Regions from separate parts of the Cupriavidus sp. 09_S30 genome, predicted to be linked through region 2. Evidence: predicted binding sites of a transcription regulator. Region 2 holds the regulator's gene; each other region holds the start of a gene.

Region 1 (9,936 bases), on a different contig from region 2:
GGCCGCCACGCGGGCGCCGAAGGGCCGCGTCGCCATGGACCAGAAAGGCGCGAACAACATGGCCCCGACGCTGGCCAGCATGCCGTTGAAGATGCCCAGGAAGTTGACGTCGTAGACGCTGTGGAAATTGGCCAGCGACGCCGTGTTGACCGACAGCAGCATGGCGATCAGGTTGAAGCCCGGCCTGGGGATCAGCACGCCGATGCCCAGGTAGGGCAAGGCCATCATGCCTGCCAGCGTCTCGAAGTCATGGGTGTTGGGCACCACCAGGAACAGGTAGAAGGACGAGACCGCCAGGCACATCACTGACCAGCGCATAAAGGTGCGCGCCACCGGGCGGGGTTCTTCGATGGTGGAGAAGAAGCAGCAGGCGATTGCCGCCACGGCCACCGCGCCGCCACCGTCTTCCCAGCCCGAGGCGATCCACAGCAGTCCGGCGCAGAACACGGCCAGCCCGGTCGAGCCCGCATACCAGAGCAGCATGCCGTGGTCATGGTGGTGCGCACGCGTGAGCGGCTCGCCGCGATGGCGCAGGCGCGGCCCGCGGGCGCTGCTGCGGCGGGCGACCAGGCGGCGCTGCAGCGTGCGGCAGTCCCTGCACAAGGCGGCCAGGGTGCGCAGGTGGTCGACGGCCGCCGCGATCAGGCTGGCGTGCCAGCGCCGGTGGCCTGCCAGCGTGTCGCGGATGGCGTCCCCGGCGTCGCCGTCACCATCCACGGGGAGGGCCGCCGCCTTGGCCGCGCCCTCCAGATCCGCATCCAGCACCGGCGCCGGGCCGGCAAAGCCCGCCCGCGACCAGGCGCGCATCTGCGCCATCGCGCGCCCCAGCGGCTCGGGAATGCCTTCGGGATGGCGGCGCAGGTCCTGCATCACGCCGGCCAGGGAGGACAGCACCGGCAGCAACTGCGTCATGCGCTCGCGCAGCGCGCCAGCCATCCGCAGCACGTACTCGTTCTCGGCGTCATAGGAAAGCTGGGCGATGAGCTGGTCCAGCGCCAGGATGTCCGCCGCCAGGCGGTGGCGGCTGCCGTGGCGCAGTGCGTTGGCCTCGGGATCGGCCGACAGCATGTCGCTGGCCCACAGCGCCGCGTCGGCCAGCCAGGCCGCCGCACGCGCGCCCAGCGCCGAGGCGACGTTGGCCGGAAACACGACGGAGCCGACCACGCCCGCGCAGACGATGCCGATCACGATCTCTTCGATGCGCGCCACCGCGACATCGAAGATCTGCCCGGGCTGCCCGACCGAGGGCAGCGCCACGATCGGCAGCGTATAGGCCGCCAGCAGGAACACATAGCTGCGCGGCGTGCGCTGCAGCAGCGACAGGTAGAGCAGCAGCGCCGTCCACAGGCTGATCGCGGCCATCAGCAGCACCGGACCGTTAACGAGCAGCGGCACCGTCACGACGGCAGCGCTGGCGCCCAGCAGCGTGCCGAGCACGCGGTAGGCCGCCTTGGAGCGCGTCGCCCCGGTCAGCGGATGGGAGACAAAGTAGACCGTAGCCATCGCCCAGTAGGGGCGCGGCAAGTCCATGGACAGCGCGATATAGAGCGCCAGCATCGCTGCAAGAAAGGCCTTCAGCGAAAAAAGCCACTGCCGGGCACTCGGCCAGCCAGCCATGGTGACGAACCTATTGTCTTGGAGATGGGGTGGGGGCGCCGGACCGGCTGCTGCGTTGGCAGCCGGCCCGTGCGGGCAGCTTGGCGCCAGGTAGGCGCCAAGCTGCCGGAAACGTCGTCAAAGGGTGCTGGCGGCCTTGCCTTGCTTGCCGCGGCCGGACGCTGGCCGGGCCGTGCGCCGGGTTCCCGCCCGGCGCGCCGCATGGGCGCTGGCGCCGTCGAACCTGGCCAACCCGCTGGGCAACTCATTGGCGCGCGCGCCGCCCAGGGGGACAATGCAACAGCCCGCTGCAGCCACGATGGCGACGGCTGTCGCAACGGTGGCGGAACGCGCATGCGCACGGATCATCATCTTGCTTCCTTCGATTCACAAAAACCGGGTGGCCGCGCGCCCTGAGCGACAAGAATGTGGCGAGGACGGCGGTCCCGCCGCAATCGGGAGGCGGCACCGGCAGAAGCGAAGTGTAGCCAAATACCCGACATTCTCAGAATGATTTAAAATTACACATCGCATTCGTTTTTTTCATACAAAGGTGGTGTCCCGTGCCCATGGATATCCGCGCCCTGCGCTATTTCGTCGAAACCGCGCGGCTCAAGAGCTTCACGCAGGCCGCCGCCTCCCTGTTCGTCACCCAATCCACCATCAGCAAGATGGTGCGCCAGCTCGAGGATGAGGTCGGCCAGCCGCTGCTGATCCGCGAGGGCAAGCAGGTCAGGCTGACCGATGTGGGCCGCGTGGTCTATGAACGCGGCCAGGAAGCGCTGGGCGTGGTGCACAGGCTGCAGCTCGAGGTGGCGGACCTGTCCTCGCTCGGGCGCGGCCAGTTGACGGTAGGCATCCCGCCGATGGCCAACCTCTTCTTCTCGCCCGCGGTCAGCGAGTTCCGCCAGCGCTACCCCAACCTGGAACTGCGCCTGGCCGAACACGGCGGCCACCTGGTGGAGCAGCAGATCGCCAGCGGCGAGCTGGAAGTGGGGGCCACGGTGCTGCCCGGCGACAGCGGCCTGGCCCTCGCCTCGCGCCAGTTCGCCAGTTATCCGATCTGGGTGGCCGGGCCGCGCAAGGCCAGCTGGGCCAAGAGCAAGACCGTCACGCTGGAGGCCCTGCGCGACGAGCCGCTGGTGCTGCTCAACGACGATTTCTCGCTGACGCGCAAGATGCGCTCGGCCTTCCTGGACGCGCGCATCGAACCGCGCATCGTGGCGCAGAGCGGGCACTGGGACTTCCTCGCCTCGATGGCCGCCGCCGGCCTCGGCACCACCTTCCTGCCGCGGCCGCTGCTGGCCAAGCTGCATATCCAGGACCACCTGGCGGTGGCGCGCCTGGTCGAGCCCAACGTGGACTGGGCGCTGGCCCATATCTGGCAGCCCGAGCGCTACCTCTCCCACGCCGCACGTGCCTGGCTGGAAGTCTGCAACGAGGTGCTGGGCGCCTGAGGCGGGCAAGGCCGGGCCCGGGCTTACCCGTATACTGCTGGGCCATGGCCTACGATCTCAACGACAAGCTCGTCATCGGCATTTCCTCGCGCGCGCTGTTCGACCTCGAACAGGCGAACGCCATCTACCAGAACGCGGGCGTGGCGGCCTATGCCGCCTCCCAGCGCCAGCATGAAGACGCGTCGCTGGCGGCCGGCACGGCCTTCCCGCTGGCCGGCCGATCCCTCGCGGCTGCCGGTGCCGATGGGGCGCATAGAGCGGATGGAGCGAAGGACACGCCGTGAAGACCGCCCTGCTCTACCTGCTGACCGCCTTCGCCGAGATCGTCGGCTGTTACCTGCCATGGCTGTGGCTGCGCCAGGGCGCCACTGCGTGGGTTCTGGTGCCCGGCGCGCTGGCGCTGGCGGCCTTCGCCTGGCTGCTAACGCTGCACCCCGCCGCATCGGGCCGCGTCTACGCCGCCTACGGCGGCGTTTACATCGCTGTGGCCATCCTGTGGCTGTGGCTGGTGGACGGCATTCGCCCCAACCCTTGGGACCTCGCCGGCGCCGCCGTCGCCTTGACGGGGATGGCCATCATCGCCTTCCAGCCGCGCTGATCCCGCCTGCCGCCCACGCGTCCCGCGCGGGACGGTCCTGGCCGCGCTCCGCCGCCATAGCGCGGATCCCCGCCCGCTTGATCCAGCGCAAGTCCCTGCGGCAAGGGCGTGCCATCATCGACTGATCCCGGCGGCGGCGGCCTGTACTGCCGCGCCCCGGCCCTTTTGCCCTTGCTATGAGGAGTCGACATGACAGCGATGATGAAGGCCGCTGTGGTGCGCCAGTTCGGCGCGCCGCTCGAAATCGATGAGGTGCCGGTGCCGGAGCCGGCGCGCGGGCAGATCCAGGTGAAGATCGAGGCCTCGGGCGTCTGCCACACCGACCTGCACGCCGCGCAGGGCGACTGGCCGGTCAAGCCTACGCTACCCTTCATCCCGGGCCACGAGGGCGTCGGCTACGTCTCGGCGGTGGGTGCCGGCGTGACGCGCGTCAAGGAAGGCGACAGAGTCGGCGTGCCCTGGCTGTACAGCGCCTGCGGCTATTGCGAGCACTGCCTGCAAGGCTGGGAAACGCTGTGCGAGAAGCAGCTCAATACCGGCTATTCGGTCAACGGCGGCTATGGCGAGTACGTGGTGGCCGACCCCAACTACGTGGGCCTGCTGCCCGACAGCGTGGATTTCGTCGAGATTGCGCCCATCCTGTGCGCGGGCGTGACCGTCTACAAGGGACTGAAGGTCACCGACACGCGCCCCGGCCAGTGGATGGCGATCTCGGGCATCGGCGGCCTGGGCCACGTGGCGGTGCAATATGCGCGCGCGATGGGACTGCGCGTGGCGGCGATCGACATCGATGATGAAAAGCTCAAGCTGGCCGAGAGACTCGGTGCCGAGGTGACGGTCAACGCGCGCAACGTGGATCCCGCCGCCTTCCTGCAGAAGGCCATCGGCGGGGCGCACGGCGCGCTGGTGACTGCGGTGTCGCCGCAGGCCTTCTCACAGGCCATAGGCGTGGTCCGGCGCGGCGGCACCATTGCGCTGAACGGGCTGCCGCCGGGGGACTTCGCCACGCCGATCTTCGACGTGGTGCTCAAGGGCATCACTATCCGCGGCTCCATCGTCGGCACGCGCAGCGACCTGCAGGAGGCGCTGGAATTCGCCGCGCACGGTGCGGTCAAGGCCACCGTGTCGACCGCGCCGCTGGAGCAGATCAACGATATCTTCCAGCGCATGCGCGCCGGCCAGATCGAGGGCCGCGTGGTGATGAAGATGTCAGCCTAGTCCTCTTCGCGGAAAGCAGCGGCCCTGCGGCGAGGCGGGGCCGCCCTTTCAGCACAGCCCTCAGCGTTTGCCGTCGAGCAGGTCGTTGAGGATCTCGTCGAAGTTCTGCTGTGCGTCCTCGAGCGTCTGCAGGGCCGCGTCGAAGGTCTGCAGGGCCAGTTTCGAGGGCTTGCCGCTGCCATCCGGCGGAAACTGCGATTGCAGCGCGTTGAATGCCACCTGCACCTGCCGCGTTGCGCTGACCACGCGCTCCATCGCCTGCGCTTCTTCCGCCCGTGCCTGGGCTGCGTTCTGCTCTTCCATCCCGTTCACTCCATTGCGCGGCCAGCGGGCCGCATCGTGCGATACATCGACCATCGTACAGGACACATCAAGCCTCGGCAGGCGGGCGCCCTGCATGTGCCCGCCACACGGCCATGCGGCGCCCACCGCGCTTTCCCTTGCGCTATCCTTAGCCAGGTTCCGCGAGGCCCGGCGACTCTGCCGGGCATCACGCACACCCCGTGCCTATCCGACATTTTACCGATCCGCTTCATGAGCACGCCAATCGCATGCATCGCGCCGCCCTCCGCCCCGCCCTCGCCGCCTGGATCCGGGCATCGGTGCTGCCATGCCTGTGCGCGATCCTGCTCGGAGGCTGCGCATTGCCTGCGCTGAAAGACAGGCCGCCATCCACCGCCCTGCCGCAGGAGCAGGCGCGCGCGACGCCGCTGGGCCGGGGTGTCGCCGCGCTGGTGGCCGCACATCCGGGCGAAAGCGGCATCCATCCGCTGGCCAACGCCCACGATGCCTTCGCGGCCCGCATCCTGCTGGCGCGCGCCGCCGCGCGCACGCTGGACGTGCAGTACTACATCTGGCGCGGCGACCTGACCGGCACCTTGCTGCTGGAGGCCCTGCACGCCGCCGCCGAGCGCGGCGTGCGCGTGCGCCTGCTGCTGGACGACCACGGCACCGATGGCCTGGACCCGGTGCTGGCCGCACTGGATACGCATCCGAACATCGAGGTGCGGCTGTTCAACCCGTTTCCCCTGCGCAAGCCCAAGATGCTGGGCTACCTGACGGACTTCTCGCGGCTGAACCGGCGCATGCACAACAAGTCATTCACCGCGGACAACCAGGCAACCATCGTCGGCGGGCGCAATATCGGCGACGAGTACTTCGGTGCGACCAACGACGTGCTGTTCGCCGACCTCGACGTGCTCGCCATCGGCAGCGCCGTCGACGCCGTCTCCGGCGAGTTCGACCGCTACTGGGCAAGCGCCTCCGCCTACCCGGCGCGCCAGCTGCTGCCGCCTGCCAATGCCGCCCAGCTGCAGGACCTGGCCGCACAGGCCTCGCTCCTCGAGCACGACCCGGCGGCGGCGGCCTACATGCGCGCGCTGCGCGAGCTGCCGTTCATCCAGGCGCTGGTGCAGGGCGAGCTGGCGCTCGAGTGGGCCCCGACGCGCATGGTCAGCGACGATCCGGCCAAGGTGCTGGACAAGGCCGCGCCCGAGACGCTGCTGCCGCACCAGCTCAAGGACATCATCGGCCAGCCGCAACAGCACCTGGAACTGGTGTCGCCCTACTTCGTGCCCACCGCCACGGGCGTCGAGGCCTTCGGTGCGCTGGCCAGGCAGGGCGTGCGCGTGCGCATCCTGACCAATGCGCTGGAAGCCACCGACGTCGCCGTGGTGCACGCGGGCTATGCCAAGCGGCGCAAGGACCTGCTGCGCGCCGGCGTCGAACTCTACGAGATGCGCCGCGCGGCCGGCACCGGTGGCGGGAGCGGCGCAGGCGCCACGGATGGCCGCCAGCCCGGCAAGGGCAGCTCCGGCAGCTCCGGTTCCAGCCTGCATGCCAAGACCTTCGCCGTGGATAACGAGCGGGTCTTCGTCGGCTCCTTCAATTTCGATCCGCGTTCGGCCAGGCTCAATACCGAGCTGGGCTTCGTCATCGACAGCCCGGTGCTGGCCGGGCGCCTGGCAACGCTGTTTGACACCGCCATGCCCGCCGAAACCTATTCGGTCCGGCTGGACGACAGCGGCAAGCTGCAGTGGACCGAGCAGACCGATGGCCAGACGGTGCGCCACAGCACGGAACCGGGCACGACGCTGTGGCAGCGCCTGTCCGTCTGGTTCCTGTCCCTGCTGCCGATCGAGCCCCTGCTGTAGCCGCGCGTGCGACGCCGCGGCCGGGGGGCATGGCACGGTCTGCGGCGCGGCGCACATGAGCCCGCATCCGCCGTGCGCTGTCGCACCTCTTCGCCGACGGCTATGTCCTAAGCTCCACGGTAGAGAGGCACGGCATGTCCGCCCGCACAGCGCCTACACTAGCGATTCCGCCCCCAACGTCCGCATTACCATCCCGCCATGACGGCCCCGCTTCGCTCCTTGCCGCTGCTCGTGCGCACAGCCTTGACGGCCACCCTGCTGACCGCGAGCGGCTTTGCCTTCTATTGGACCTACCTGACGCTGAACCAGGACCGCCTGATGTTCGACGCGCGCCGGCGCCCGCCGCGCGGCACCCTGCCCGAGGGGGTGTCGCTGTATGCGCACGAGGTGCCGGGCGGCATGCTGAGCGGCTACATCTACCAAGATATCGCGGCTGGCGCCGTGCGCGACCTGCTGTTCTACCTGCCGGGGCGCGGCGAGGACGTGCTGGACACCATGCAATTCCTCAAATGGCTGCCGCCGTACATCGCTTTTGCCACCTTCGATTACCGGGGCCTGGGCCATTCCGACGGCCAGCCCTCCGAAGTCTCGGCGGTGGCCGATGCCAGCCAGTTCCTGCTGCACCTGCGGCGAGCCTTTCCGCACACACGCGTGCATGTGGTCGGGCGCAGCCTGGGCACCGGCGTGGCGATCCAGCTTGCCGACCTGCAGGACTTCGAGAGCCTGCAGCTGATCACGCCGTACGACACGCTGATCGAGCTGGCGCGCAAGCGTTTCCCTCTGGTGCCGATGCGCCAGCTGATGCGCCACCATTTCAATTCCCTGGCGCACTGCGGCAAGGTGATGCAGCGCACCAAGGTATTGCTGGCCGAATCCGACAACGTGGTGCCGCACGATTGCTCGGAGCGCCTGATCGCGGCCTGGCCCGGGAAGGTGGCGCGGCAGATGGTGCCCGACACCAACCACTACACCATCATCGAGCGGGCCGAAACCTGGCAGGCCCTCAGCGAGTTCGCGCTGGAGTCGGATGAGGACGACGCGCCCGCGGCAAGCGAGATCGACGCGCCAGGCACGGCCCATGCGCGCCTGGGCGCAGATGCGGCGTGAGCGTCACACGACCGACGGCCGGAGCGCACGGTAGAATGCGCGCATGAAACGAATTGCAGCAAAAGCAGTTGGCGCCGGCCTGGCGCTGGCTGCGGCCGGCGTCCTGCTGGGCGGGTTCGCCGCCGTTCTCAGCCTTGGGCAACTCCCCTCCGTAGATGCACTGCGCGACTACCGCCCGGACGTGCCGCTGCGCGTCTATACCAGCGATAACGTGCAGATCGGCGAATTTGGCAACGAGCACCGTGAGTTCATCCCCTTCGAGCACATGCCCAAGCGGATGACCGAGGCCCTGCTCGCCGCCGAGGACGACCAGTTCTACCAGCATGCCGGCGTCGACCTCGCTGGCATCGCGCGGGCGGCGCTGGCCGATATCGGCGAGGGCTACGCGCAGGGTGCGTCCACCATCACCATGCAGGTCGCGCGCAACTTCTACCTGTCGCGCGAGAAGACGCTCGCACGCAAGTGGTACGAGATCCTGCTGGCCTGGAAGATCGACCGCACGCTGTCCAAGGACCGCATCCTCGAGCTGTACATGAACCAGGTCTACCTGGGCGAGCATGCCTATGGCTTCGGCAGCGCCGCGCAAGCCTACTTTGGCAAGCCGCTTGACTCGCTGTCGCTGGCCGAGACCGCGATGCTCGCGGGGCTGCCCAAGGCACCGTCGACCATGAACCCGGCGGTCAACTATCCGCGCGCCAAGCGCCGCCAAGAGTACGTGCTGGGCCGCATGCTGGCGCTGGGCAAGATCACGCCGGCGCAGTTCGCCCAGGCCAAGGCCGAGCGCGTGGCGGTGGTCGACAGCGAGGGCGGGCGCTTCGACGCGCACGCTGAATACGTGGCAGAACTGGCGCGCCAGCTCGCGCATGAGCGTTTCGGCGACGCCGCCTACACGCGCGGCCTGAACGTGTACACGACGGTGTCTTCGGTGCGCCAGACGATGGCCTACGACGCGGTGCAAGCAGGGCTGGAGCGCTACGCGCGACGTCATGGCGGCAAGGGACCGGTGCCGCAGGCCGCGCTGGTGTCGCTCGATGCCAAGACCGGCGCGATCGAAGCCATGGTCGGCGGCTCCGACTTCGGCGTCAGCCGCTTCAACCACGCGACCCAGGCCCAGCGCCAGCCCGGGTCCACCTTCAAGCCCTTCATCTACTCGGCCGCGCTCGAGCGCGGCGTGTCTCCCGGCACGCTGATCAACGACGCGCCGCTCGACGCCGGATCGCGCTGGCAGCCGGGCAACGATGACGGCCGCTTCCTCGGCCCGATCACGGTGCGCCAGGCGCTGGCCGACTCGCGCAACCTGCCTGCCATCCGCACCCTGCAGACCATCGGCATCCCCTATGCTGCCGACTACGCCAGCCGCTTCGGCTTTTCACCCAAGCGCCTGCCGCGCTACCTGCCGATGGCGCTGGGCACCGGCTCGACCACGCCGCTGCGGCTGGCCGCCGCCTATGCCGTATTCGCCAACACCGGTTACCGCGTGGAGCCCTACCTGATCGACCGCATCACCGACGGCCAGGGCAATGTGGTGTACGCCGCCGGCCAGGACGAGCCGGAGCCGCAGCGGGTCATCCCCGCGCGCAATGCCTTCGTGATGGACAGCCTGTTGCGCAGCGTGGTCGACAACGGCACCGGCAATGCGGTGCGGCACTATCTGCGCCGCGAAGACGTGGCGGGCAAGACCGGCACCACCAACGAGGCCATCGATGGCTGGTTCGCCGGCTACGCCGCAGACGTGTCCACGGTTGCCTGGATGGGCTTCGACGACAACCGCAGCCTGGGCAGCCACGAGTTCGGCGCCACCACGGCG
Region 2 (9,936 bases):
GCCCCCGCTTGCCCCGCCTCGGCGCGCAGCGGCTCAGCCGGCTGCACACCTTCCATTGCTTGCGTCTCGGGATGTTGTATTTCTTGTACCTGCTGTATTGCCTGTCGTTGCTCGATGACCTGGATTTCCGCGACCTCCTCAGCGTCCCGCGGCACGGCGGCCAGCACCTCGTCCGCTGCCTGCGCCTCCGGGACGCCCTGCGGCTCGATCGGCTCGGCACCATCTTCCGGCGCCACCTGCTGCGCGTTGGCAGCCTCGCTGGCCGGCGCACCTTCCAGCATGGCCGGCGCGAGTGCCCCGCGCTCCACGTTCACTGCAGCCTGGCCCAGCGCCTCGAAATCGATGTCCTGCTGATCCAGCAGCGCGGCCTGAATCTGCGCCTGCGCATCCTCGAGCTGGGGCAGTTCATCCAGCGTGCGCAGCCCCAGATCGTCCAGGAATGCCTTGGTGGTCGCATACAGGGCCGGCCGACCCGGAACATCGCGGTGACCGATCACTTCGATCCACTCACGGTCCTCGAGCCGCTTGATCACTTCGGTGCTGACCGTGACACCGCGGATCTCCTCGATGTCGCCACGCGTGACGGGCTGCCGGTAAGCGATGATGGCCAGCGTCTCCATGACCGCACGCGAATATTTGGGCGGTTTTTCCGGATTCAGGCGATCCAGGTATTCCCGCATTCCCGGCCGGCTCTGGAAGCGCCAACCGCTGGCCAGGGCCACCAGCTCCACGCCGCGCTGCTGCCAGTCCTGGCGCAGCTCTTCCAGCAGCACACGAATGGTATCGGCGCCCACCTCATCGGCAAACAGGCGGCGCAGGTCGGCAACACGCAAGGGCTCCTGCGCACAGATCAGCGCGGTCTCGAGGACGATTTTCGCCTCTTGGGTATTCATATATGGATGTGTGCAGCCTGTCTTTGCACCTGCCTCCGGCAGACGCCAGAGGTTTCGGGAATTTCGGATTCAGCGAGGCCGAAGCGCCATCGCCATCTCATTGTGCGGCCGGCCGGCATGCCATCCGCATGAAAGCCGCGCGCCCATCTTGTTCTGCTTCGGGTTGCCGGGTCAGTCCGGCGGAGAATTGCCCTGCCGCCGGCATCGGCGCCGACCGTAAGGCCTCTTGCGTCGCGCTGCCCTTCTGGAGCAGCGACATGGCACGAAATGGCTGAACCCTTTCGGCCGCAAGAACGATGCAGTCAACCGCACGGCGTACGCGTTTCCCGCAACACAATGCCAAGCCGGTCTTTTGAACCGGATCTTTTCAACCGGAGTGGCTTGCTGCGAGGGGGCCCGGCCGCCAGGAGCATCCTGCCCGGCAAGGCAATCCGGCCAGCATGTGATGCTGCCCGGCGAGACCGCGGCTGCGCCAGCGCGATACTGCAATTCTGCCGATTGTATGGCATTCCGGGCCGGCGCTGCAACCGCCCCGTCGGTGGGATGCGCCCGCCACTTCGGCCGGCACGAGCCGCATCGGCCACCCACCACGGTGTCGGCTCAGAAGACGACGCAGAAACCGTGCTCGGCGAGGGTGTGCGGCAAGACCGCGGCCCGGGCCAGACCGGCCACGCCGAATGCCGTCACCGCCACGCCGGCGCTGGCGCGCACCCAGGGCCGGCGCGACCACTGCCGCAACAGGCCCGATAGGCCTGACAGCATCAGCAGGTTGGGCAAGGTGCCAAGACCGAACACGCCCATGAGCAAGCCCCCCGACAAAGCGTTGCCCGCAAGCAACGACAAGGCCAGCGCACCATAGACCATGCCGCACGGCACCAGCCCCCACGCCAGGCCGATGCCGAAGCGGCGCAACAGCCGCCCGCGGCCGGCCACGAGCGGCGTGCTGGCCGGCTGGCGCGCGCGTGTGGCGGCGCCCAGCCTTCGCGCGACACCGCCGGCAACCCGCGCCGCCAGCCGCTCCAGAACCGCGAACTGTGGCGTGCGCCCGCCCAGCAGCCAGAGCCCCGACAGCACCAGCATCAGGCTGCCGGCAATGAAGAGCGCGCGCTGCACGGGCAGATAGTCGGCACGCCACGCCCCGGCGCCGACCGCGCCAAGCGCCGCGCCCAGCAACATATAGGTAGAGACGCGGCCCACGTGCATCGCCAGTTGCTCGCACAGCCAGTCGCGTGGCCTGCGCAGCACTGCAACGGGGATGCCCTCGCGCCGCTGCTCGACGGCAAGCGCAATGCCGCCGCACATCGCAGCGCAGTGCACGCCACCCAGCAAGGCCAGCAGAAATACGCTGAAAAACACTGCGACAGTCAACTTTCACTCCCCTTCAGATCGCTACGCACAGTAAAATGCATTTATTGTGCCCTCGCAGCTTACTTAAACAGGCCCCCAATTGCTCAATTCCATTCCCGTCACCGCAATGTCGCCCCGTTGCTCGTCCTGCTCGCTGGGGCATCTGTGCGTACCGGTCGGCATGAATCGCAATGACGTTGAGAAGATCGATTCGCTGGTCAAGGAGCGCGTGCGAGTCCACAAGGGCGAGACCCTCTATCGGCTGGGCGAGCCCCTCAGCGCGGTCTACGCCGTGCGCTTCGGCACGCTGAAGACGCATGTGACGATGGAGGACGGCCGCTCCCAGATCACCGGCTTCCACCTCCCCGGCGAGGTCGTCGGCCTCGACGGCCTGGGCGAGATGCAGCATGCCTCCGATGCCACGGCGCTGGAAGACACCGAGGTCTGCGTGATGCGCTTCCAGGACTTGCAGACACTGTCGGCCGACGTGCCCTCCCTGCAGCAGCAGTTCCTGCGACTGATGAGCAAGGAGATCACGCAGGACCAGGTCATGCTGCTCACGCTGGGCTCGATGCGCGCCGAAGAGCGCCTCGCCGCCTTCCTCGTCAACCTGTCCGAGCGCCTGTCCGAACGCGGCTACTCGTCCACCGAGTTCGTGCTGCGCATGAGCCGCGAGGAAATCGGCAGCTATCTCGGCCTGAAGCTCGAGACGGTCAGCCGGCTGTTCTCCCGTTTCGCCGAAGCCGGCCTGATCCAGATCCGCCAGCGCCACGTCAAGCTGGTCGACGTGCCCGGCATCAAGCAAGTCTACGGCAAGGCCTGCTGAGGCGGCGACCGCCGCAGGCGCGGCAGGCCGCCGCCCGCGGCAAGCCATATCGCGCCACCCGCGGCCGGCGCCCGTCATCGCCTACTCCAGTTCGTCGGTATCGCTCAGGCGGATCGGCATCGTGTAGAGCGTCAACGCGCTAGACAGGGCGCACAACAGCCACGCCAGCAGGAATCCGATCGTATAGACGGCCTCGCGCGAGGCCTCGATGGGCCGGCCGAACAGGCTGAGGTCGCTCGGGTCCACCAGCGAGAACACCACCGCGGTCGCCAGCCCGCCGACCAAGAAGGCCGGCCACAGTACCCACATCAGCCAGCGCGCCCTCATGGCCGCCCCGCTGCCGGCGCCATCGCCGCCCGTTGCGGCCCCTGCCGCTCCACCACCAGGCCATGTTGCTTCACGCCCTCGACGATGGGCTTGTCCGGATGGCTCATGGCCAGCCAGATGGTGAAGCCACAGGCCACCATCGCCGCCAGCGGGCCGCTCATGAGCAGCCACGGCCAGGGTTCCTTCCACCAGGGATTGCTTTGTTGCTTCATCAAGCGGGCCTCCGTAGTCGGTTGTCGGCTGGGTCCTTGCATGGAAACGCTCACTGCTTTCATTCGGCAAGGGCAGTGCTGCCGCCCTTGCCTGTCTGCTACCCCTGCGCGAGGCTACAGGTCGCGCGGCACGATGAAGCTGGTCGACTGGCTGATCTCGACTTCGCGCTCACCCTCGCCCTTCACCGTCACGTTGATCTTGTGCGTGCCCTGGCGCGCCTCCTCGATCGGCACCCGCACGCGAATCGGCAGCAGCCGGTTCGAGGTCGGCGCGATCTCGCCGATGACGCCGTCGTACTCCACCGTCATGTGGCCAAGCTCGGCACTGTCCGCGCGGATGGCGATGCGCATCGGCGACTCGCTGGTGTTGATCACCTGCAGGCGGTAGACGTTCTCGATCCAGCGCCCTTCCACTTCGCGCCCGAGGGCGCCGCGGTCGCGGATGATGTCGACCTTGAGCGGGGTACGCAACATCAGCGACACCGCGAAGCCGGCCAGCAGCGCGAACCAGATCGCTGTGTAGATCATCACGCGCGGACGCAGCAGGCGCGCGCGCGCCGACTTGGCCGTCAGGCCCTTGCGCATCGCGTTCTCGGACGTGTAGCGGATCAGCCCGCGCGGGTACTCCATCTTGTCCATCACCTGGTTGCAGGCATCGATGCAGGCGCCACAGCCGATGCAATCGTACTGCAGCCCGTCGCGGATATCGATGCCGGTCGGGCAGACCTGCACGCAGATGCTGCAGTTGACGCAGTCACCCAGCCCCGCGGCGCGATGGTCGGCCTTGCGCGAACGGCTGCCGCGCGGATCGCCGCGCCCCGTATCGTAGGTGACCACAAAGGTGTCGCGGTCCACCATCACGCTCTGGAAGCGGGCGTACGGGCACATGTACTTGCACACCTGTTCGCGCATGAAGCCGGCGTTGCCCCAGGTGGCGAAGGCGTAGAACAGCATCCAGAAGATCTGCCAGGGCCCCAGCGCCAGGTGCATCACCTCACCGCCGAGTTCGCGGATCGGTGCGAAGTAGCCGATGAAGGTGAAGCCGGTCCACAGCGCCACCAGGATCCACAGCACATGCTTGGTCGCCTTCAGGCGCAGCTTGCGCAAGCTCCATGGATCGCTGTCGAGGCGGATGCGCGCGAAGCGGTCCCCTTCGACATGCCGCTCGATCCACATGAAGATCTCGGTGTAGACCGTCTGCGGGCAAGCGTAGCCGCAGAACAGGCGCCCCGCGATGGCTGTGAACAGGAACAGCGCCAGCGCGGAAATCACCAGCAGCACGCTCAGGTAGATCACATCCTGCGGCCACAGCACCAGCCCGAAGATGTAGAACTTGCGCGCGCCGAGGTCGAACAGCACGGCCTGGCGGCCGTTCCATTGCAGCCACGGCGTGCCGTAGTAGATCAGCTGCGTTAGCAGCACCATCCAGACACGCCAGTTCGAGAAGGCCCCGCTCACCGAGCGGGGGTAGATCTTGCGGCGTACCTCGTACAGCGCCTCGTCAACCGACTCGCCCGAGGCTAACGCCTCGGCCTTGCGGATCAGAGGTTCCATCCCCGGCGTATTCATTACCTAGCTCCAGCGCACGCGCCTTGCGGCGCGGCGCGATGCGAGATCCTCATTGAGAAGCTCCCGCCGTGTTGGACAAGCCCCAGACGTAGGCGCTCAGCATGCGGATGCGCTCAGGCGTCAGGATTTCCTCGTGGGCCGGCATATGGTTGTTGCGGCCCTTCTGGATGCCCTCGACGATCGTGGCTTCCGAACTGCCATAGAGCCACGTGTTGTCGGTCAGGTTGGGCGCGCCCAGCGCCTGGTTGCCCTTGCCGTTCGACCCGTGGCAGGCCGCGCAGGTCGACTTGAAGGTGCTCTCGCCACGCGCGGCCCGGATCGGGTCGGAGGCCAGGCCGGACAGCGATCGCACATACTGCGCCACGTCACCGGCCAGCTTGGCATCGATGACAGCGGCGAACGGCGGCATCACACCGTTGCGCCCCTTGGTGATGGTCTGCTGGATGGTCTCGGGCTCGCCACCGTACAGCCAGTCATGGTCGGTCAGGTTGGGGAAGCCGCGGCTGCCGCGCGCGTCCGAACCGTGGCACTGCGCGCAGTAGTTCAGGAACAGCCGCTGCCCGATTTCCCGTGCCTCGGGATCGGCCGCCACCTGCTTGATGTCCATCTTCATGTACTTGGCGTACACCGAGTTCTGCAGCTTCTCGGCCGCCTGCCGGTGCGCGGCAAGCTCGCTCTGCGTGGAGAACTTCAGCAAGCCGGCGTAGGAGCCGAGCCCGGGGTACAGCGCCAGATAGCCCAGCGCGAAGATGCAGGCCAGCAGGAACATCCACATCCACCAGCGCGGCAGCGGGTTGTTCAGCTCGCGCAGGTCGCCGTCCCAGACGTGGCCGGTATCGTCGGCCGCGCCCGCTACCTTGGTCACCTTGCGCTGGGAGAACAGCAGCCAGACGCACCATGCGATGCCCACCAGGGCAATCGCCCCGATGTAGTAGCTCCAGAAATCCGAGATGAAATCGCTCATGAACTGATCTTCCTGCTAGATGTGGTATCCGCGTGCCTGTCCGCGCCCAGCCCGGACGTCTCGTCGGGAAGGGCGAACGGCAGCATGGCCGACTCCTCGTTGGCACGCTGGCGCCCGGCCGACCAGGCCCACCAGCAGATGCCGAGGAAGAAGGCCATCGACAGCACGGTCGAGAATGCGCTCAACATGGCCATGGCCTCACTCCTTGGCCGGCGCGCCGGCGCCGGCAGTCGCCGTGTCGATCCGCACGTTGCGCTTGTTGATGCCGAGGCCCTGCAGGTAGGCCACGAGCGCGTCCTCCTCGGTCTTGCCTTCCAGCTCGGACGGCGCCTTGGCGATCTCTTCCTCCGTGTACGGCACGCCCAGCCGCTTGAGCGCATGCATGCGCGCCTGCACGTCATTGGTCGGCAGCGCAGCCTTCTCCAACCACGAATACGCCGGCATCACCGATTCCGGCACCACGTCGCGCGGATTGCGCAGGTGGATACGCTGCCAGTCATCCGAATAGCGGCCGCCCACGCGCGCCAGGTCCGGGCCGGTACGCTTGGAGCCCCACAGGAAGGGGTGGTCATAGACCGACTCGCCCGCCGTGGAATAGTGGCCGTAGCGCTCCGTCTCCGCCTGCAGCGAGCGGATCTGCTGCGAGTGGCAGCCGACACAGCCTTCGCGGATGTAGATGTCGCGCCCCATCAGCCGCAGCGCCGAGTAGGGCTTGATGCCGGGGTCGGGCTCGGTGGTCGAGTGCTGGAAGAACAGCGGCACGATCTGCACCAGGCCTGCGATGCTGACGACAATGATGGTGCAGATGATCAGCCACCCGACGTTCTTCTCCAGGGTCTCGTGCGAAAAGAAGCTGCTTTGTTTCTCAGACATGGTCCTTTCCTGGGCGGGTCAGTGGGCGGCGGCCGGGATGCTGGCCGGGATCGGCGCATCCACCGCAGGCTTGCCGATGATCGTCTTGGCCACGTTGTAGGCCATCAGCAGCATGCCCGACAGGAAGCACAGGCCGCCTCCCAGACGGATCAGGTAGAAGGGGTACTTGGCCTTGACCGCTTCCACGAAGGCGTAGGTCAGTGTGCCGTCCGGCTGCGTGGCACGCCACATCAGGCCTTCCATCACGCCGGCGATCCACATCGAGGCGATGTAGAGCACCACGCCGATGGTGGCGATCCAGAAGTGCACCTCGATCAGGCGCACGCTGTACATCTCCTTCTGGCCGAACAGGCGCGGGATCAGGTAGTAGAGCGAGCCGATGGAGATCATCGCCACCCAGCCCAGCGCGCCGGAGTGCACGTGGCCGATGGTCCAGTCCGTGTAGTGCGACAGCGCGTTGACGGTCTTGATCGACATCATCGAGCCTTCGAAGGTCGCCATGCCGTAGAAGGAAAGCGCCACCACCAGGAACTTCAGGATCGGGTCGGTGCGCAGCTTGTGCCATGCACCCGACAGGGTCATGATGCCGTTGATCATGCCGCCCCAGGAGGGTGCCAGCAGGATCAGCGAGAACACCATGCCCAGCGACTGTGCCCAGTCCGGCAGCGAGGTGTACTGCAGGTGGTGGGGGCCGGCCCACATATAGGTGAAGTTCAGCGCCCAGAAGTGGACGATGGACAGGCGGTAGGAGTAGATCGGACGCTCGGCCTGCTTGGGAATGAAGTAGTACATCATGCCCAGGAAGCTGGTGGTCAGGAAGAAGCCCACCGCATTGTGGCCGTACCACCATTGCACCATCGCGTCCTGCACGCCGGCATAGGCCGAGTAGGACTTCCACATGGTGACCGGCATCTCCATGTTGTTGACGATGTGCAGCAGCGCGATGGTCAGGATGTAGGCGCCGAAGAACCAGTTGGCCACGTAGATATGCTTGGTCTTGCGCTTGACGATGGTGCCGAAGAACACCACCGCGTAGGCCACCCACACCAGCGTGATCAGGATGTCGATCGGCCATTCCAGTTCGGCGTACTCCTTGGAACTGGTGAAGCCCATCGGCAGCGTGATGGCAGCCGCCACGATCACCAGCTGCCAGCCCCAGAAGGTGAAGGACGCCAGCGGGCCGCAGAACAGGCGCGCCTGGCAGGTACGCTGGACCACGTAGTAGGAGGTCGCGAACAGCGCGCTACCCCCGAAGGCAAAGATCACCGCGTTGGTGTGCAACGGGCGCAGGCGCCCGAACGACAGCCACGGCGTGTTGAAGTTGAGATCAGGCCAAATCAGCTGTGCTGCCAATAGCACGCCGACGGCCATGCCGACGATCCCCCATACCACCGTCATGATGGCGAATTGCCTCACGACGCTGTAATTGAAGGTGTCGACGCGTGAAGACGCGGCAGTGACATCCATTCAGACCCCCAAGACTAAGTAATTGAAAACCAAGTTAGCGAATGCGCTGATGATGAGACTGTAAAAAGCCCTGCCCTTGTCCGCGTTGATCTGCATCAAGCACCCCGAATGCGGGCTGAACCTGGTGCACCGGGCGCTGTCGCCGCCCGTCAGGACGGCCTGTCGTTGTCGAGCAGCACGGCCTCGCCGGGACGGTCGAGATCGTCGTACTGGCCGCCATGCAGCGCCCACCACAGAGCGCCCGCGATCAGCACGACCAGCACCAGACTCAAAGGCACCAGCAGGTACAGCGTTTCCACGATCAATCCCCCTTCCTTCCGGCGCGCCGCACCGAGAGCAGCCGCCAGGCATTGAGCACCACCAGCAGCGACGACAGGGACATGCCTATCCCAGCCATCCAGGCCGTCACGTAGCCGGTGGCGGCCAGCGGGATGGCGAGTACGTTGTAGAGGAAGGCCCAGCCCAGGTTCTGCCGCACCACGCGGCGGGCGCGGCGGGCCGTGGCCAGCGCAGTGGCAATCTCGTCCACGCCGCCGTGCGCCAGCACCGCGTCGGCGCCGGCCTGCGCCAGCGGCGCGCCGCTGCCGATGGCAATGGATACCTGCGCCTGGGCCAGCACCGGCGCGTCATTGATGCCGTCGCCGACGGCCAGCACCACGGCACCGGCGCGCTGCAGCGCGGCCACGTAGTCGCGCTTGTCCTCCGGCGTGGCGCCGCCGCGCGCGTCGGCGATGCCGAAATGGCGTGCCCACCAGCCGACCGTGGCCGGCTCGTCGCCCGAGACCAGGTGGCAGCGCACACCCATCTTGCGCAGCTGCGCCAGCAGCGCACCGCTGTGTTCGCGTTCGATGTCGTGCAGCACGAAGGAGGCCAGCCACTGGCCCGGCGCACCGAGCCAGACGATGGTCGCGCCGGCCGGCAGGTCGCCCGGCTCGACGCCGATGTCCGGCGCGGCCTGTGTGTCGGCCACCAAGGAGGCCACGAAGCTCTGGCGTCCCAGCCGCAAGCGGCGGCCATCGATCTCGGCTTCCAGCCCCTGGCCCGGAATGCTGCGCAGTGCGGTCACGGCGCCCGCCGGCACTGCCGGTGCGCCCTGCTCGCGCGCTGCGGCGACGAGCGCCCGCGCGATCGGATGCTCGCTGGCGGCTTCCATTGCCGCTGCCAGCGCCAGGCAGCGGCCGCCATCCTCAGCGCCCAGCGCGCTGGTGGCGGCCAGCGCGAAGCGGCCCTCGGTCAAGGTGCCCGTCTTGTCGAGCACCACGTCGCTGACCTGCGCCAGCGCTTCCAGCGCATGGCCGCGCGTCAGCAGCACGCCGCGCCGCGACAACGCCGCCCCGGCTGCGGCCAGCGCCGCCGGCGTGGCCAGCGACAATGCGCACGGACAGCTGACGACCAGCACCGCCACCGTGACCAGCAAGGCACGGGACGGATCGATCCAGGCCCACCAGACAAGGCCCG
Region 3 (9,936 bases), on a different contig from region 2:
GCTGCGCGTGAGCAGCACGGGACCATCCCACTGCATCAGCACGCTGCTGGCGACGCTGCCCATCAGCACCCGCTGCATGCCATGGTGCCCGTGCGTACCCATTGCGATCAGGTCTGCGTCCCAGCCCTCGGCCTTGGCCACGATCGTTTCCGCGATCCGCCCTGGCTTCACGCACTTGTCGGCGAGGACCAAGGTGCAGGAGACACCGGCCGCCGCCAGCACATCGCCGGCAGCGCGCAAGGCACCCCGGCCGAGCTCGGCCATGCAGCGCAAAAGTTCGTTGCGGTCGAGGTACGCGACTTCGAACAGCGGTTCACGGTCATCGACCACATAGACCACCTCTACCGCCGCGTCCATGGCCTTGGCCAGCGCAGCCACCTCGATGGTGGCCAGGCGGGAGGCGTGGCCGCCATCGACCGCGAGAAGGATCTTTCGATACATGGGGTGCTCCTCATCGATGGGTACCGCCACAGCATGCGGGCGCGTGCCCGCAGACCGCACCGACTTCCAGTGGACCGGCCAGCAATTCCCCCTCCTCGAACTCCGCCGGGAAACGCACGAGCAGGTGGACCCGGTGGCCGCCAGCCTGCACGCGGATGCTGCGGCATTCGAGTGCCGTGCCATACCGGATGACGGTGCGGTAGCTGCCGGGCGCGAGCGTTATGTACAGGAAAGGCCCCTCGCTCAGCGCCAGCAGGATGATCTGCCGCCGGGCGTCGAAGACCGTCACCGAGACATCGGAGAGAGCGCCGCCGCCTGCGCTGTCGAGAAAGTGCATGCGCACATTGAACCGCGGCGCCATGCGCCGGATTGCGACGGCTTCGTCGCGGCCGACGCCGCCCGACACATACGCAATCCCATGCTGGTGCTGGACCGGCGGCGCGGCGCTCACTTCCTGCGCAAGCAGTGGACCATCGGCGGCCCCCCAGAGGGCCGCGGCGCAAGACAGGCTCAATGCCAACGTGGATGCGCGCATGTGGCTCTCCTCGATGGAAGGCAGATGATGGAGCCCCCGCCCAGTCGGGTAGCGCGGGCCGACGCGGCCCGCCCTACGCCTTGAGCCTAGTCGACCTGCAACGCCCCGGATTGGCCAGGATCAAGTTCGCCGGGCCGGCAGATGCTGCCGCGGTGCACGAGGTGGCCGCGCCGCCGCTCCCGAGGCCGCGGCGAGCCACCCATCGATGCATCTGCGCTGTGGCGCTGCGACCTCGCCGTCCCTGGACATCGCAGGATTCGCTGATCCAGGTCAAGCCGGAACGCCACCGGCAATCCAAACTGGAAGCCATGCGGTGGCGAGATGAGCGGTGTGGCGTGCCCGCCCCCCTGGGCGATGGCGCAGCCCCTCGGCATGCCATCGATACAGGCGCAGAATACTAGCGGCGTGCAAGCGAAGGAGGCCCATATCATGCCCCAAACCATCCTGGTGGCCCTCGACGAGAGCAGCTGTGCCAGCCGGGCACTGCAGGAGGCGATCGCGCTGGCTTCGTCTTCCAAGGCAAGGCTGGAAATCGTCCATGTCATCGACAACAGCTACCTGAAGCGCGATCTCGGATACGTCGACACCGACGAACTGGGCGCGCGGCGTGTCGCCGCCGGCGAAGAACTCTTGAAGAACGCGGCCGCCGCCGCGCGCGCGGCTGGGGTGGCGACCGACACCCGGCTCGTCAACGACATGCTGTCGCAGGGCGACATCCCCTCCGCCATCCGCCAGGCGGCCAAAGACGGTGGCGCGCAGATGATCGTGATCGGCACGCATGGGCGGCACGGCCTGCGTCGCCTGCTGCTGGGCAGCGTGGCCGAAAGCCTGGCGCGCGAATGCGATGTGCCGGTGCTGCTCGTGCGCGAGAGCCAGCCAGCCACAGACGTCCCGGCGGCCCCAGGTACGCCATCGTGAAGCGGATCGCCTTCTCCCACCGGCCGCCGGCCTACTGTGCGGCGGGGCCCACCCTGGACTGCGCGGCGGACGTCGATGGCCAGCCCGCCAGCTACTCGATCACGGCCGAAGCGCTGGAAGATCACTTCGGCGCGCGATCCTGCCGGGCCGAGGACTTGATCGTCGCCTTCCAGGACAACAAGGAGGAGATCCAGCGCGTCGCCCGGGCGCTGTTCGAGATCACCGACGCGCACCGCATCGTCCTGCACAGCGGTCATTTCCGTTTCCCGGTCTGAGAGCGGCCTCGGTGGCAGGCCGGAGCGCGGTCCGGCACACGGGCCGGCCACGACGGACGCACGCGGCACATTGATGCATGCGGCATGTGCCCAGCCCTTGCGCTCGATCAAGGCAGGGCGGTCCGGCGCTCATATAGTGAACTGGCTTGCAGGCCTGCATGACAGGAGCCGCCAATGAGAGTCGACGAAGTGTGTTCCCGCATGGTGCATCACGTGCCCTTGTCCTGTACCTTGCACGAGGCCGCACGGCTGATGCGCGATCGTCATGCCAAGATGCTGTTCGTTACCGAGAAGGACGGCCCCTACCAGCGCATCCTCGGCGTGGTCACCGACCGCGACCTGGTCGTGCACGGGCTCGCGGACCAGCCTGCCTGCGGCAATGCGCCCGTCTCCGCCGTCATGACCAGGGGCGTGATTGCCACCGAAGGCTATGCGGCTGTCAGCGATGCCTTGCGCAGAATGCTGGCGCATGGCGTGCGCCGGCTCGCCGTCAAGGAAGGCGATTCCACCGTGGTCGGCATCCTTTCACTGGACGACGCGGTGCGCTCCCTTGGCGCGGACATCGGCATGCTGACCAATGTGCTGCAGCGCGAGCGCGAAGGAGATGGCAGCGACGGCATGAGTGCGATGTTCCGCCTCTAGTCTATGGGCCCACTGCTCCAGGCCGGCGCGGTATGCTGCATCCAGCCCGCCAGCACGGCGGCACCGCGGGGCCGGCGCTGCGGCGTGGGAGACCGCGCGTTGCGCGTCAGTGCGAGAACAGCACCGGCACCGTCATCGCGGCAAGCATGGTCTGCGTGACGCCGCCCAGCACCACCTCCCGCATCCGGGCATGTCCGTATGCACCCATCACGATCAGGTCAACGCTGAGGTCCGCGCTGCGTGACAGCAGCAGCTCGCCGAGCGCCTGGTCGGTCACGCCGGGCAGCGTCTCGAGCGTCGCCTCGATGCCCTGGCGGCGCAGGTAGTCCACGGCATGCTCGCCGGGCGCTTCGCGCTCGTGGCCGGTGCCGCTGGCATGCGGCGCGCAGACAACGTGCACGGCTCGCGCTTGCGCCAGGATCGGCACCGCGTCGTGCATGGCGCGCGTCGATTCGCGCGTGCCGCCCCAGGCCAGCATCACCGTAGCGCCGGTGCTGGCGAACCGCCCTGTGTAAGGCACCACGAGGACCGGACGGCCGCAACTCAGCAGCAGGGATTCGACGAACTTCTCGGTGACCCAGGAATCGCCGTCGCCGGGGTCGTACTGGCCCGCGACAATCAGGTCCGCCATGCATGCCTCGCGCTGCACCACGTCGAGCGGAGCGCCCTGCTGGGCGCGCCACTCGACCTCGACCGGCGACTCGTCCGCCGCTCCTTCGAAGGCATGGCGCATCTGGCTGACGGCCTCCGCGCGCCGTTGCGCCAGCGCTTCCATGAATTCCCGGTCCTGCTGGCGCCGCAAGGCCAAGGCCGGATCCGGCTGCGGCAGCAAGGGCAGGCCGATCAGGGTCGCCTTCTGCGCCGCGGCGAGCCGCGTGGCGATCTCCAGGCGGTGATACGCCCTGCGGCTGCTGTCGAGCAGCGCCATGACGGACGAATAGCGCATGGTCAGGCTCCAGGATGGACAGTGGGTCGGGTGCGCCAAGGGCAGGCGGCGGCCGATGGATGCGCCGGGATCCGGCATCGCTGCCGGCACGCGCCGTTTCACTGTAGCCGCCAGCCTTGCGAGCGGGTTGACCCAGCGCAAGGCCGCGCGCAATCGCGGCCTTTGATTCCCATCGAATAGCGGCGGCCCGGTTCGCCTATCGCGGATTGTGCAGCGCTGCGCCGCAGCACGGCGCGCATGTCAGAGATCGTCCGCCTCGTCGAACAGGCGATGGCGGATCGCGTAGCGTACCAGGGCGGCATCGTTTCCCAGTTCCAGCTTTTCCATGATCCGCATCTTGTAGGTGCTGACCGTCTTGGCGCTCACGCACAGGGACGCCGCGATCTCGGTGAGCGCCTCGCCGGCGACCAGATGCCGGTACACCTCCATCTCGCGGTCCGACAGCCGCAGGTGCGGCGCCTCGTTCCCTTCCTGCAGGCCGGCGGCGAGCTTCTCCGCCATCGCCTGGCTCACATAGGTGCCACCGCCGGCAACCTTGGCGATGGCGTTGACCAGTTCGGTCGCGGCGCTCTCCTTGGTCAGGTAGCCCGACGCGCCGGCACGGAATGCGCGCATCACGTATTGCTCCTCCGCGTGCATCGTCAGCACCAGGATGCGCAGCGCGGGTTGCTCCGCCCGCAATTGCCGGATCAGTTCGAGCCCGTTGCGCCCGGGCATGGAGAGATCCAGCAGGATGAGCTGGGCGCAGCACTCACGCGCCAGCTTCGGCACCTCGGTGCCGTCCGCCGCTTCGGCGACGATCTCGAATCCTCCGGCCCGCTCCAGGATGTGGCGCAGGCCATCGCGAACCACGGCGTGGTCGTCGGCAATCATGACCCGGATCATCAATGGCCCTCCTCCGCGCCAGGCGTCGTGGCGGGAAAGCGCACCATCAGGCAGAAACCCTGCCCTGGCGACGGCGGGATGGCAACACTGCCGCCGATCAGCCTGGCGCGTTCGCGGATTCCCAGGAGCCCGAAGGACACGCGTTTCGGGCGCTCCGGCATCGTCCCGTCCCAGCCGCGGCCGTTGTCGCAGACAGTCAGCTGATACCACTCCCCGGCGCGCTCCAGCGATATGTCGACGGCCGACGCGCCGGCGTGACGGGCCACATTATTGAGTGCTTCCTGCACGATGCGGAAGACCGCGGTGCCGGTCCGTTCCGGCACCTCGATCTCATCGCCGATCGTGTGGGGCTCGACCTGGATCCCATAGCGCGTCGAAAAGTCCTTCGCCAGCCACTCGATGGCCGGCACCAGGCCCAGTTCATCGAGCAGCGCGGGGCGCAGGTCAGCGGCAATGCGCCGCACCGAGCTGACCGTCTCGTCGATGACAGCGTGCATCGCTTCGATCGGCCCGGCGGCGGAGTCTATGGCGCCGGCCTCGCGCAGGTCGCCGGCCAGCATCGCGAGATCCATCTTGAGCGCGCTCAAGCGCTGGCCGAGATCGTCGTGCAGTTCCCGCGCGATGCGGCGCTTCTCCTCCTCGCGCGCCGCGAGGATGCTGTCGGAGAGCTGCTGCAGCTCTTCACGCGATCGGCGCAGCGCCTGCTCGGCCAGCACGCGTTCGGTAGTGTCGCGCAGCATCACCGTATAGAGCTTTCCGCCACCATCCGGGGTCTGCGAGATCGAGGCCTCGATCGGGAACTCGACGCCGTCGCGCCGCAAGGCATAGAGCGTGCGTTGCTGCCCCATCTGGCGCTCGGAAACGCCGGTCACGCCGAAGCGGCGCACGTGCCGCTCATGCGCGGCACGGTAGCGCTGCGGGATGAAGTCGCCAAGCGGGCGGCCCAGCGCATCTCCCGCCTTCCAGCCGAACAGGGTCTCCGCCATCGGATTGAAGAGTACGACGCGCTGCTGCTCGTCCACGGTGATGATGGCCTCCATCGACGAACGGATGATGCCGGCAAGACGCGCTTCGCTTTCGACGGCCCCGTAGACCTGCACATCGGCGCGGGCGTCCGCGCCATCGGCAGGGAGGGCGCGCGGGCGGCTCCGCCCCGGCCGCTTCCAGGCGGCGACCGCAGCAGCGCACGCCAGCAACAGCACCAGGGCGGTACGGCAGGCAGTGCCAGAGGGATAGGCTCTCGAGCCGCGCGGCATTCCGTTGGCGATTTGAGGCGGTGACGGTCCAGGCGATTGATCAACGTTAGGAGACTTTTCCCGACTTGGGAACTCCTTCGGCCGACGGCACCGCCCGCCACGGCGAAAAGTGCGCCCCCACGTACTTCGGCGTCCGACCAGCCTGCACGCCTGCCCGAACCCAGGCTGGCTGCCTCAGTCCCGGGGGAGCCGGATGATCAGCCGATCCGCCGCAACCGGCGCGTGCAAACCCATGCGCCGAGGATGCCGGCGACCATGAAGAACGCCCCAAGGTAGCGCTTCTCGAGCGGCGTGAGTCCTGCCAGCCAGTCCCGGCCGGCGGGACTGAGCACCAGCCATGCCACGCCGACGCTAGCCAGCACGAGCAGGGCGAGCGCAAGCTCCTCGAGCATCCGCAACGGACCGATGCCCCTGGCGGCTTCGCTGCGTGGATCCGTTTTCATGGTTTAACAAGACAACAGCAGACCAGGCTCCAGACGGTGGCATGACGGCCATCCGGGAACCATTCCGGATCGCACCATGCCTGCACAGCGCATGCCCATGCGCCGAGCCGAGCCGAGCGACAGCTGCCTGGCAGAGGCCGTCGACTGATTCAAGTCTAGACTCCGGCCAGCATGCCGTTGTTCCGGGCCGGCCTGCGTTCGGCTGCGCGCGGCCCAATGCCGCGCCGGAGATGCCGCCGTCCGCGGTGGGGGCGCCGGTTGCATGACGGCATCCCGTACCAACTAACGCGGGATGCCGTCCATGTGAAACAGCGCCATGGCAATGGCATACATCGAGCATGCCGCTGCCATCAGCAGCATGCCGCCCACCAGGGATGCCGTCATCGTCTGAAGCGCGACGTCCGAGAGGAACGACGCGCCCTGCCAGCTCGCGCCGGCAAGCCGGTACGAGGCACGGCAGATTCTCGTCCTGGCTGTGAAGAAGAAGGTGCTCTGCGACATCGGCGGCTCCGGAAGGCGATAGGATGGCCTGCGTGCCGACTCGTCCGTGCCGGGCGCCAGCACGATTAGCACGATTCGCGCGCGCACTTGATGCAGCCCCTCAGTGCGCCGCCGCTGCGGCGTCGGATGCCGCCCCCCTGACAGGTCTGGTGAGCCAGATCAGCGGCACGATGGCGACAAAGATCACGCCCGAGATCCAGAAGATATCGTTCAGGCCGAGCATGATCGCCTGCGTGTTCAGGCTGCGCTCAAAGTAGGCGACAGCCTGCTCGGGGGTGAAGCCCAGGGTCGACTGGATCGAATGAAGGGCGGCGCCATACAGCGGGTTGTCCGGGCCGGCTTGATCCACCAACCGGGCATGGTGCAGCACGGCGCGGTTGTTCCAACCGGTGGTGGCCAGGGACGTGCCCACGGCACCGCAGAATACCCGGGCGAAGTTCGACAAGCCGGCGGCGGCCGGAATCTTCTCGGGCGCCTGGCCTGAAAGGATGATCGCGGTCAGCGGGACGAAGAACAGCGCGGTCGGAATGCCTTGCAGCAAGGTGGGGAGTACCAGTGTGTAAGTGTCCACGCCGGTGGTGTATTCCGAGCGCATGAAGAACACGCCGGCAAAGCCGAGGAAGGACAGTGTGGCCAGCACGCGCAGTTCCGACTTGGGCAGGATCTTGCCCAGCACCGGCGCCAATAGAACGGCAAAGATGCCCAGCGGCGCGGTCACGAGCCCGGCATTGACGGCGGGGTAGGCCAGGTACTGCTGCATCCACTGCGGCAGCACCACCAGGTTGGCGAAGAACACGGCGTAGGCCACCGAGATGGCCACGGTGCCGGCCAGGAAGTTGCGGCCATTGAACAGGCGCAGGTCGATGATCGGATTCGGTTCCGTCAACTCCCAGATCACGAAGAAGAGGAAACTGAGCAGGGCGGTAATGGCGAGGCCGATGATGACCGGCGAGCTGAACCAGTCCAGGTCCTTGCCCTTGTCGAGCATGATCTGCAGCGATGCCACCCAGGTGATCAGTGAAGCCAGGCCGACCAGGTCGATGGGCAACTTGTGCGTCGGCGTTTCGCGGTCTCGATAGATCGCCCACGTGACGGCCGCGGCGAACAGGCCGACCGGCACATTGATGTAGAAGATCCATGACCACGAGTAGCTGTCGGTCATCCAGCCGCCCAGGGCCGGGCCGGCGATCGGGCCGACGGTGGCGGTCATGGACCACAGGGCCAGGGCGGCGCCGCTTTTTTCCTTGGGGTAGGAAGACAGCAGGATCGATTGCGACAGCGGAATCAGCGGGCCCGCCACCGCGCCCTGCAGGATGCGCGCGGCCAGCAGCACGGTCAGGTTGGGCGCCATGCCGCACAGCCACGATGACAGCACAAACATCAGGATGGCGCCGACGAACAAGCGGATCTGGCCCACGCGCTGGGTCAGCCAGCCAGTCAGCGGGATCGCCACGGCATTGGCGGCGGCAAACAACGTGATGACCCAGGTGCCCTCATCCACCGACACGCCGAGGTTGCCGGAAATCGTCGGGATCGCAACGTTGGCGATCGATGAGTCCAGCACGTTCATGAAGGTGGCCAGGGCCACGGCAAAGCTTCCCATCACCAGCTTGCTGCCGGTGAGCGAGGCTGGTGCTGGCGCGGGCGAGGTCTGGGCTTGGGATGGCATGATGCGCTCCAGCTAAAATCTGATATCTGATCTGTCAGCTAAATGGGCGAGGCGGGACGGCAGTGCGGTGTCCTCAGGTCCCGGCAGTCTCGCGGGCCGGCTGCGCAGCGCGATGCGCTGACGCATTACCCGCCATCTGGGCCTCGCGCCGCCCCTCGGGCTGTTGCCGGGACTTCTCCCCTTGCTGCGCCGTATGCTCGACCGCCGCTTCCGAACCGCCCGAGCTGCCCGAGCCATTGCGGTTCTGCGCGATGATCCGCGCGATTTCGCGATCGGCTTCTTCGCCATAGCGCTGGAACACATCGGTGCGATAGGCCGTGCGGTAGATCGCTCCACCGCTGCCAGCGACGCTGGAGCCGCCTTCCCTGCGCGTCTGCACGTCGACCATCATCGACAGCCCGATCTGCAGCGGATGGGCGCGCAGCTCCGCCGGATCGAGCGCGATGCGCACCGGCAGGCGCTGCACGACCTTGATCCAGTTGCCGGTGGCGTTCTGCGCGGGCAGGGCCGAAAAGGCGCTGCCGGTGCCAGCCGAGAAGCCGACCACCTTGCCGTGGTAGGTCACCTTGCCGCCATACAGGTCAGCATGCAGTTCGACCGGCTGGCCGATGCGGATGTGCTTGAGCTGGACTTCCTTGAAGTTGGCATCGACCCAGACGCCATCGAGCGGCACGATGGCCATCAGCGGATTGCCGGGGGCCACGCGCTGGCCAACCTGCACGGAGCGCCGCGCGACATAGCCGGTGACCGGGGCGGGCAGCGTATTGCGGGCATTGGCAAGGTAGGCCTCGCGCACCTTGGCCGCGGCGGCGAGCACGCTGGGATGGTCGGCCACGGTGGCCTGGTCGGTCAGCGTGTGGTTGGAGGCAAGCTGCTGGCGCGCGGTCTCGAGCGCGGCTTCCGCGCTCTTGACGGCATCGCGGGCGTGGTCCACGTCTTCCGCGGCCACCGCGCCGGTCTCGGCCACCTCGGTGCGGCGGCGCAGGTCGTCCCGGGCGCGGGTGAGGTCGGATTGCCGCTGCTGCACGGTGGATGCGAGTACATTGTTGTTGACATAAAGCGCACTGACTTGCCGTACCGTCTGGCCGAGGGCGGCCTCGGCATGGGCAAGCGCAATCCTGGCGTCGGCAGGGTCGAGCGTCACCACGGGTTCGCCGGCCTTGACAATCTGCGTGTCGTCGGCATTGACCGCGACCACGGTGCCGGTCACTTGCGGGGTGAGCTGGACGAGGTTGCCGTTGACGTAGGCGTCATCGGTTTCTTCGTGGAAGCGCCCCACCGTGTAGTAGTACGCGCCATAGCCGGCCGCTGCCAGGGCGGTGGTCAGGCCCAGCAGGGCAAGCAGGCGCTTGCGCGTGTTCTTCTTGCCGGCCTGGGCGTCGTCGGCTTGCTGCGCGCTGGTCTGTTCAGCAGCGGCGTCGGCCT

The links. The regulator FNR, encoded in region 2, switches genes on or off when oxygen is low (the NO sensors DNR and NnrR bind a similar motif). The targets are predictions, from matches to a motif close to TTGATNNNNATCAA.
Region 1: a site for FNR is predicted at 3,729-3,742, ahead of adhP (alcohol dehydrogenase AdhP). Genes of this name have one in related genera too.
Region 3: a site for FNR is predicted at 3,920-3,933, ahead of AC1Z3O_RS33885 (universal stress protein). Genes of this name have one in related genera too.

What each region holds. Positions count from the first base shown of each region.
Region 1 covers NZ_JBXOWI010000002.1:568,222-578,157, reverse strand. Annotated here, with positions in the region: gene AC1Z3O_RS22765 (FUSC family protein) at 1-1,617, opposite strand, end outside; gene AC1Z3O_RS22760 (LysR substrate-binding domain-containing protein) at 2,160-3,053, shown strand; gene AC1Z3O_RS22755 (5'-nucleotidase) at 3,098-3,337, shown strand; gene AC1Z3O_RS22750 (YnfA family protein) at 3,334-3,651, shown strand; gene adhP (alcohol dehydrogenase AdhP) at 3,841-4,869, shown strand; gene AC1Z3O_RS22740 (hypothetical protein) at 4,930-5,172, opposite strand; gene AC1Z3O_RS22735 (phospholipase D family protein) at 5,421-7,022, shown strand; gene AC1Z3O_RS22730 (alpha/beta hydrolase) at 7,221-8,129, shown strand; gene AC1Z3O_RS22725 (penicillin-binding protein 1A) at 8,173-9,936, shown strand, end outside.
Region 2 covers NZ_JBXOWI010000001.1:1,121,678-1,131,613, reverse strand. Annotated here, with positions in the region: gene scpB (SMC-Scp complex subunit ScpB) at 1-893, opposite strand, end outside; gene AC1Z3O_RS05285 (sulfite exporter TauE/SafE family protein) at 1,494-2,261, opposite strand; gene fnr (fumarate/nitrate reduction transcriptional regulator Fnr) at 2,341-3,066, shown strand; gene AC1Z3O_RS05275 (hypothetical protein) at 3,148-3,393, opposite strand; gene AC1Z3O_RS05270 (hypothetical protein) at 3,390-3,605, opposite strand; gene ccoG (cytochrome c oxidase accessory protein CcoG) at 3,720-5,174, opposite strand; gene ccoP (cytochrome-c oxidase, cbb3-type subunit III) at 5,224-6,138, opposite strand; gene AC1Z3O_RS05255 (cbb3-type cytochrome oxidase subunit 3) at 6,135-6,332, opposite strand; gene ccoO (cytochrome-c oxidase, cbb3-type subunit II) at 6,337-7,011, opposite strand; gene ccoN (cytochrome-c oxidase, cbb3-type subunit I) at 7,030-8,478, opposite strand; gene ccoS (cbb3-type cytochrome oxidase assembly protein CcoS) at 8,628-8,777, opposite strand; gene AC1Z3O_RS05235 (heavy metal translocating P-type ATPase) at 8,780-9,936, opposite strand, start outside.
Region 3 covers NZ_JBXOWI010000002.1:3,059,996-3,069,931, forward strand. Annotated here, with positions in the region: gene AC1Z3O_RS33860 (universal stress protein) at 1-441, opposite strand, end outside; gene AC1Z3O_RS33865 (hypothetical protein) at 452-976, opposite strand; gene AC1Z3O_RS33870 (universal stress protein) at 1,406-1,894, shown strand; gene AC1Z3O_RS33875 (DUF1488 family protein) at 1,891-2,169, shown strand; gene AC1Z3O_RS33880 (CBS domain-containing protein) at 2,344-2,811, shown strand; gene AC1Z3O_RS33885 (universal stress protein) at 2,918-3,757, opposite strand; gene AC1Z3O_RS33890 (response regulator) at 3,998-4,642, opposite strand; gene AC1Z3O_RS33895 (PAS domain-containing sensor histidine kinase) at 4,642-5,898, opposite strand; gene AC1Z3O_RS33900 (hypothetical protein) at 6,096-6,341, opposite strand; gene AC1Z3O_RS33905 (hypothetical protein) at 6,624-6,842, opposite strand; gene AC1Z3O_RS33910 (DHA2 family efflux MFS transporter permease subunit) at 6,943-8,511, opposite strand; gene AC1Z3O_RS33915 (EmrA/EmrK family multidrug efflux transporter periplasmic adaptor subunit) at 8,585-9,936, opposite strand, start outside.